DNA from 2 places in the Klebsiella quasivariicola genome. Region 1 is predicted to be linked to the other one. Evidence: riboswitches for the same ligand, from Rfam matches in the RefSeq annotation. Region 1 holds a riboswitch; the other holds the start of a gene.
The links. A riboswitch is a leader RNA that binds a small molecule or an ion and turns the genes downstream of it on or off. The one in region 1 is predicted to bind thiamine pyrophosphate.
Positions count from the first base shown of each region.

Region 2: another riboswitch for thiamine pyrophosphate. It lies ahead of thiC (phosphomethylpyrimidine synthase ThiC); the one in region 1 lies ahead of thiM (hydroxyethylthiazole kinase).

Region 1 is NZ_CP022823.1:1,805,663-1,809,320, forward strand. Features, by position in the region: gene B8P98_RS09135 (alkyl/aryl-sulfatase) at 1-935, opposite strand, end outside; TPP riboswitch at 1,166-1,263, shown strand; gene thiM (hydroxyethylthiazole kinase) at 1,298-2,071, shown strand; gene thiD (bifunctional hydroxymethylpyrimidine kinase/phosphomethylpyrimidine kinase) at 2,068-2,868, shown strand; gene fbaB (class I fructose-bisphosphate aldolase) at 3,016-3,658, shown strand, end outside.
Region 2 is NZ_CP022823.1:5,242,747-5,246,404, reverse strand. Features, by position in the region: gene thiC (phosphomethylpyrimidine synthase ThiC) at 1-1,676, opposite strand, end outside; TPP riboswitch at 1,763-1,887, opposite strand; gene B8P98_RS26355 (Rsd/AlgQ family anti-sigma factor) at 1,940-2,437, opposite strand; gene nudC (NAD(+) diphosphatase) at 2,532-3,305, shown strand; gene hemE (uroporphyrinogen decarboxylase) at 3,346-3,658, shown strand, end outside.

The DNA.
Region 1 (3,658 bases):
AGGGTATGAGTGACATCTTCTGCGGATTCGATCAGTTTCTTCTCTTCGATATACCACAGCATTTCTGACGGTGCTTCGGAGCCCGGCGCCAGCATAAAGTCGTAGGTCAGGCCGTCGATGACTTCTTTCTGGCCGTCCTTGTCAATAATGTTGGTTGGCGCAATCAGGGTGACGGTACCCGCAGAGGTAGTGGTGCCCAGACCGGCGCCCACCTGGCCTTTGGCGTCGGGTTTCAGCAGGTTGCCGTACATATAGCTGGCGCGGCGGCTCATGACGTTCCCGGCCATGATATTTTCCGCCACGGCGGCTTCCATAAAGCCGGACGGCGCGTAGATTTTCACGTTGCCCGCTTTGACGTCGGCTTCATCAACCACGCCGCGCACGCCGCCGTAGTGGTCAACGTGGCTGTGGGTGTAGATCACCGCGACGACCGGTTTTTTGCCGCGGTTTTGGTAGTAGAGATCCATCCCAACTTTGGCGGTTTCTGCCGAGACCAGCGGGTCAACGACGGTGAGCCCCTCTTTGCCCTCTATGATCGTCATATTGGAGAGATCGAGGTTGCGGATCTGGTAGACCCCATCGGTCACTTCAAATAGGCCGCTGATGTTGATCAGCTGCGACTGCCGCCACAGGCTCGGGTTCACTGTCTCCGGCGCTTTTTCCCCTTCTTTGATGAAGGCATACTGACCCGGATCCCAGATGATATTGCCTTGTTCGCCTTTAATGACCTCCGGCGGCAGGGCGGCAATAAAGCCTTTATGCGCATTGGTGAAATCGGTGTTATCGGAGAAGGGGAGTTGATTGTAGAGGGCATCGTTCGCTTTTTTGGTCGCTTCGGTCGCCTCTTTGGCTGACGTATCCGCCCAGGCGGCGAAAGCGAGACTATTTAACAAACCCGCTAACGCTAACCCTTTAACTATCGGGGTCAATTTCATTGGAATCCTCATTAATGGCATGGTTCGTTCGGTTTAACCGATATAACGCAGGTGACTGTTTGTTACAGATTTTTTAAATATAACTATGCATTAACAAACATCCATTTTTGTTTACAAAAAAAGTGAGCTTTACTCCTTATGTAGTACGGCTACAGAAGGGAAAAGAAATCAGGTTGGCTTGTGTTACCGCGCCACATTTCGTACCCTGCTGACTGAAAATGTTGTACCGCTTTTATGACTCGGGGTGCCCTTCTTCGTTGAAGGCTGAGAAATACCCGTACCACCTGATCTGGATAATGCCAGCGTAGGGAAGTCAGAGACCGCAGGGTCATTGCTTCCCCCTCGTCTGGCGGGAGCAAACCATGCCTGAATTGCTGAATCCTGCGTCTGTCGCGCACCTGCGCCATCTGCTGCGCGCCCATTCCCCCCTTGTGCACTGCATGACTAATGACGTGGTGCAGACCTTTACCGCCAATGTCCTGCTGGCCGTCGGCGCCTCGCCGGCGATGGTGATCGATCCCCGCGAAGCGGCGCAGTTTGCCGCTATCGCCGATGCGCTGTTAATTAACGTCGGTACCCTGACCGAAGATCGCGCGGTGGCGATGCGCGCCGCGGTGGAACGCGCCCGCCAGGCCGGCAAGCCCTGGACGCTGGATCCGGTGGCCGTCGGTGCCTTGACCGTGCGCACGGCCTTTTGTCACGAGCTGCTGGCCCTGCAGCCGGCGGCCATTCGGGGCAATGCCTCTGAAATTCTGGCACTGGCCGGGATGAGCGCCGGTGGGCGCGGGGTGGATACCACCGATACGGCCGCCGCGGCGCTGCCGGCGGCCCAGGCGCTGGCCCGCCAGTTGACCACCATTGTGGCGGTTACCGGCGAGGTGGATTACGTCACCGACGGCGAACGGGTGCTTAGCGTGGCGGGAGGCGATGCGCTGATGACCCGGGTGGTGGGCACCGGCTGCGCGCTGTCGGCGGCGGTGGCGGCAAGCACGGCGCTGCCGGGAGACCAGCTGGAAAATGTAGCCGCTGCCTGCGGGCTGATGAAGCAGGCCGGGGAGATCGCCGCCCGCCAGGGAGGCCCTGGCAGCTTTATTCCGGCGTTTCTCGACGCGCTGTATCAGGAGGTGCAGGGATGAAACGTATCAACGCCCTGACTATTGCCGGCACCGATCCCAGCGGCGGGGCCGGTATCCAGGCCGATCTGAAAACCTTCTCCGCGCTGGGCGCCTACGGCTGCTCGGTGATCACCGCCCTGGTGGCGCAGAATACCCGCGGCGTGCAGTCGGTCTATCGCATCGAACCAGATTTTGTGGCGGCGCAGCTCGATTCGGTGTTCAGCGATGTGCGTATCGATACCACCAAAATCGGCATGCTGGCGGAGACCGATATTGTGGAAGCTGTGGCCGAGCGGCTGGCGCGCTACCGGGTGGCCAACGTGGTGCTGGATACGGTGATGCTGGCGAAAAGCGGCGATCCGCTGCTGTCGGCCTCGGCGGTGGAGACCCTGCGTCAACGATTGCTGCCGCAGGTGTCACTGATCACGCCGAATCTGCCGGAAGCGGCCGCGCTACTCGATGCCCCCCATGCGCGCAACGAGCGCGAGATGCTGGAGCAGGGGCGGGCGCTGCTGGCGCTGGGCTGTGGCGCAGTATTGATGAAGGGCGGCCATCTCGACGATGCCGAAAGCCCGGACTGGCTCTTCACCCGTGAAGGGGAACAGCGGTTTACCACGCCGCGGGTACAGACTAAAAATACCCACGGCACCGGCTGCACGCTCTCTGCGGCGCTGGCGGCGCTTCGCCCGCGTCATGCGGACTGGGCGGCCACCGTCGCCGAGGCGAAGGCCTGGCTGTCGGCGGCCCTGGCGCAGGCCGACTCTCTGGAGGTGGGCCACGGCATTGGGCCAGTGCACCATTTCCACGCCTGGTGGTAAATGGCAGCGCAACGGGACAGCAGAATCTCCTGAAAAAATGGCCCCCCGGCTGGAAAATAGGCTAAGTCGGTACCAGGCTTAACCTGCCCAAAAAAATTGGGTTGGGATAATGCATGCCGGCTTCGGCCGGCCTTACGGGAGATTGCTATGACTGATATTGCGCAGTTGCTTGGCAAAGATGCCGACAGCCTTTTACAGCACCGTTGTATAACCATTCCTGCCGACCAGCTGTATCTGCCGGGCGCAGATTATGTTGATCGGGTGATGGTGGATAACAACCGACCACCGGCGGTGCTGCGGAATATGCAGACTCTATACAATACTGGACGCCTGGGGGGGACCGGCTACCTTTCCATTCTGCCGGTCGACCAGGGCGTAGAGCACTCGGCGGGCGCCTCCTTCGCCGCCAACCCGCTGTACTTTGATCCGAAAAATATCGTCGAGCTGGCCATTGAGGCCGGCTGTAACTGCGTGGCGTCGACCTACGGCGTTCTTGCCTCCGTGTCGCGCCGATATGCGCACCGCATCCCTTTTCTGGTGAAGCTCAACCATAACGAAACGCTGAGCTACCCTACCGAATACGACCAGACCCTCTACGCCAGCGTTGAGCAGGCGTTCAATATGGGCGCCGTGGCCGTGGGCGCGACGATCTATTTTGGCTCGGAGCAATCGCGTCGCCAGATAGAAGAGATCTCCGCCGCCTTTGAGCGGGCGCATGAGCTGGGCCTGGTCACCGTGCTGTGGGCCTATCTGCGTAATTCGGCGTTCAAGAAAGACGGCGTCGACTACC
Region 2 (3,658 bases), 2.1 Mb from region 1:
GGGTCGAGCGCGAGGTTAAACTGGTCTTCCCAGCGGAATTCAAAACGCGCTTTTGACATCGCGTTGTCGCGGATCTGCGCCCCGGGGTGGCCTTTCGCGAGGTCGGCGGCGTGGGCGGCGATTTTGTAGGTAATCAGCCCCTGTTTGACATCCTCTTTGTTGGGCAGGCCGAGATGCTCTTTTGGCGTGACGTAGCACAGCATGGCGCAGCCAAACCAGCCAATCATTGCCGCGCCGATACCGGAGGTGAAATGGTCGTAGCCCGGCGCGATATCAGTAGTGAGCGGGCCTAAAGTGTAGAACGGCGCTTCGTGGCAGTGCTCCAGCTCTTCGGTCATATTGCGGCGGATCATCTGCATTGGCACGTGGCCGGGGCCTTCAATCATCACCTGCACGTCATATTCCCAGGCGATTTTCGTCAGTTCGCCGAGGGTATGCAGCTCGGCGAACTGCGCCTCGTCGTTGGCATCCTGAATCGAGCCGGGGCGCAGGCCATCGCCGAGGGACAGCGACACGTCATAGGCGGCGCAGATTTCACAGATTTCGCGGAAGTGCTGGTAGAGGAAGTTTTCCTGATGATGCGACAGGCACCACTTGGCCATGATGGAACCGCCGCGCGAGACGATCCCGGTCAGCCGCTTCGCGGTCATCGGCACGTAACGCAGCAGCACCCCGGCATGAATCGTGAAGTAGTCGACGCCCTGTTCGGCCTGTTCCAGCAGGGTATCGCGGAAGGCTTCCCAGGTCAGGTTCTCGGCAATGCCGTTGACCTTCTCCAGCGCCTGGTAAATCGGGACGGTACCAATCGGCACCGGGCTGTTGCGCAGGATCCATTCGCGGGTCTCGTGGATATAGCGGCCGGTGGAGAGGTCCATTACCGTGTCGGCGCCCCAGCGGGTTGACCAGACCAGCTTCTCGACCTCTTCTTCGATGGAAGAGGTCACCGCCGAGTTGCCGATATTGGCATTCACTTTCACCAGGAAGTTGCGACCGATAATCATCGGCTCGGATTCCGGGTGGTTGATATTGGCCGGGATGATGGCTCGCCCGGCAGCGACTTCATCGCGGACGAACTCGGCGGTAATGTTGTCCGGCAGGCGGGCGCCAAAGCTTTCTCCGGCATGCTGCTGGCGCAGCACCTCGCTGCGGATACGCTCGCGGCCCATGTTTTCGCGAATGGCGATGAATTCCATCTCCGGGGTGACGATCCCCTGGCGGGCATAGTGTAGTTGCGTCACGCATTTGCCAGCGACGGCGCGTTTAGGCGTCAGCAGGCCGCCGAAGCGCAGTTCATCAAGGCCATCGTCGGCCAGCCGCGCTTTGGTATAGGCCGAGCTGCGTTCGCTGAGCGGCGCGCAGTCGTTACGCGCGTCGATCCACGGTTGGCGTAGTTTTGCCAGTCCCTGGCGGACATCAATGTTGATCTCCGGGTCGCCATAAGGGCCGGAGGTGTCGTACACCGGTATCGGTTCATTGGCTTCGTACCGGGGATTATCTTTATCGCCGCCGATGAGCGTCGGGCTGAGCTGGATTTCACGCATCGGGACGCGGATATCAGCCTGTGAGCCTTGAATGTAGATGCGGCGCGAATTGGGAAAAGCGGTACCTGCCAGCGTATCAATGAATCGCTGCGCGTGCTCGCGTTGTTCCCGACGGGTGAGTTTGGTAGTAGACATAGCGCATTCCAGTTAAAAAAGGAGATGGCTTGTCAGACGACGGATGGAGTAACAGATGCGACCAGCCCGGAACGGGCAGGTGCGACCAGCAGTTTACTCTTGTTCCCTTCGCAGGTATTAGCCTGATCAGGTTCCGCGGATCCCGAATAAACGGTCTCAGCCTTTTCCACTTCAGCTTTCGTGTGGAAAATAGGCACTCCGACAAGATGAAATCCCTCCGCAGAGGGATAATGTACGTAAATTACTCGTTAACGGTTCACAACTCAAGCGGTCGGCGCAATATTATCGCGCACGTCATTGCTCAGATTATGGGCGACGGCGAGGGCGATGAGTTTATCTTCCAGCGCGAAACGCGCCTCCAGCGATTCGCCGATATCCGACAACGCCTGCTGAAATTCAAGGTAGTTATCGTGATCGATAGCGTTTTCGAGGCAGGTATCGTAGTAGTCCATCATCTGCTGGGTATTGGCTTCCAGCTGTGGGTAAAGCCGGTTGGCGGCTAAAAGTGGGGTATCGCCTTCCATTTCGCCAATAATGCGTTCATAAATACTAAAATGACCGGATGAGAGGTAATCCACCAAACTTTGGCAAAAGTCATCCAGCGCCTTTTCGTTTAGCCGCATAAATGACTCTTTGCCCGGTTTCAGGCCAACCAGATTGTAGTAAGCCACGAGCAGATGCTTACGCACTTGTAGCCAGCGATCGACCAGTTCATTACTACCGCCAACGCGCTCCGTCAGGTTTTCCAGCTGGTTTAGCATGATTGACTCCGCTAGTTTTGATTTAAAATCTGCTCACCAAAATGTAAATATAATGTTAACAACATGCCAGTGAAGCAAAGGTAGTGCAATAGATATGGATCGTATTATTGAAAAATTAGATCGCGGCTGGTGGGTTGTCAGTCACGAACAAAAATTATGGTTGCCTGGTGGAGAATTACCACATGGCGAAGCGGTTAATTTCGATCTTGTCGGCCAGCATGCGCTGCATATTGGCGAGTGGCAGGGCGAGTCCGTGTGGATGGTGCGTCAGGATCGCCGTCATGACATGGGATCGTTGCGCCAAGTGCTGGATCAGGATCCGGGCCTTTTCCAGCTGGCAGGTCGGGGGATCCAGCTCGCCGAATTTTATCGATCGCATAAATTTTGCGGCTACTGCGGCCATCCGATGCATGCCAGCAAAAGCGAATGGGCGATGCTGTGCAGCCACTGCCGTGAACGCTACTACCCGCAAATTGCCCCCTGCATTATCGTCGCTATCCGTCGCGACGATTCGATCCTGCTGGCGCAGCACACCCGACATCGCAACGGGATACACACCGTGCTGGCCGGGTTTGTTGAGGTTGGCGAAACTCTTGAGCAGGCGGTGGCCCGCGAGGTGATGGAGGAGAGCGGTATCCGGGTGAAAAACCTGCGCTACGTGACCTCGCAACCGTGGCCTTTCCCGCAGTCGCTGATGACCGCCTTTATGGCGGATTACGCAGATGGCGATATCGTGGTCGACAAAAAAGAGTTACTGACCGCGGACTGGTATCGCTATGACGATCTACCGCTTCTGCCACCGCCGGGGACGGTGGCGCGCCGGCTTATCGAAGATACCGTCGCGATGTGTCGGGCAGAGTTCGAGTGACATGTTACACTGGGCGTATCAACGCTAAAGGAATGTAAAAATGACCGAACTGAAGAACGATCGTTACCTGCGCGCGCTGCTGCGTCAGCCGGTTGATGTCACCCCGGTGTGGATGATGCGCCAGGCGGGCCGCTATTTACCGGAGTACAAAGCCACCCGTGCGCAAGCGGGCGACTTTATGTCGCTGTGTAAAAATGCCGAGCTGGCCTGCGAAGTGACGCTCCAGCCGCTGCACCGTTACCCGCTGGACGCGGCGATCCTCTTTTCGGACATCCTGACCATCCCGGACGCCATGGGCCTGGGGCTGTACTTTGAGGCAGGCGAAGGTCCGCGCTTCACCTCGCCGGTAAAAA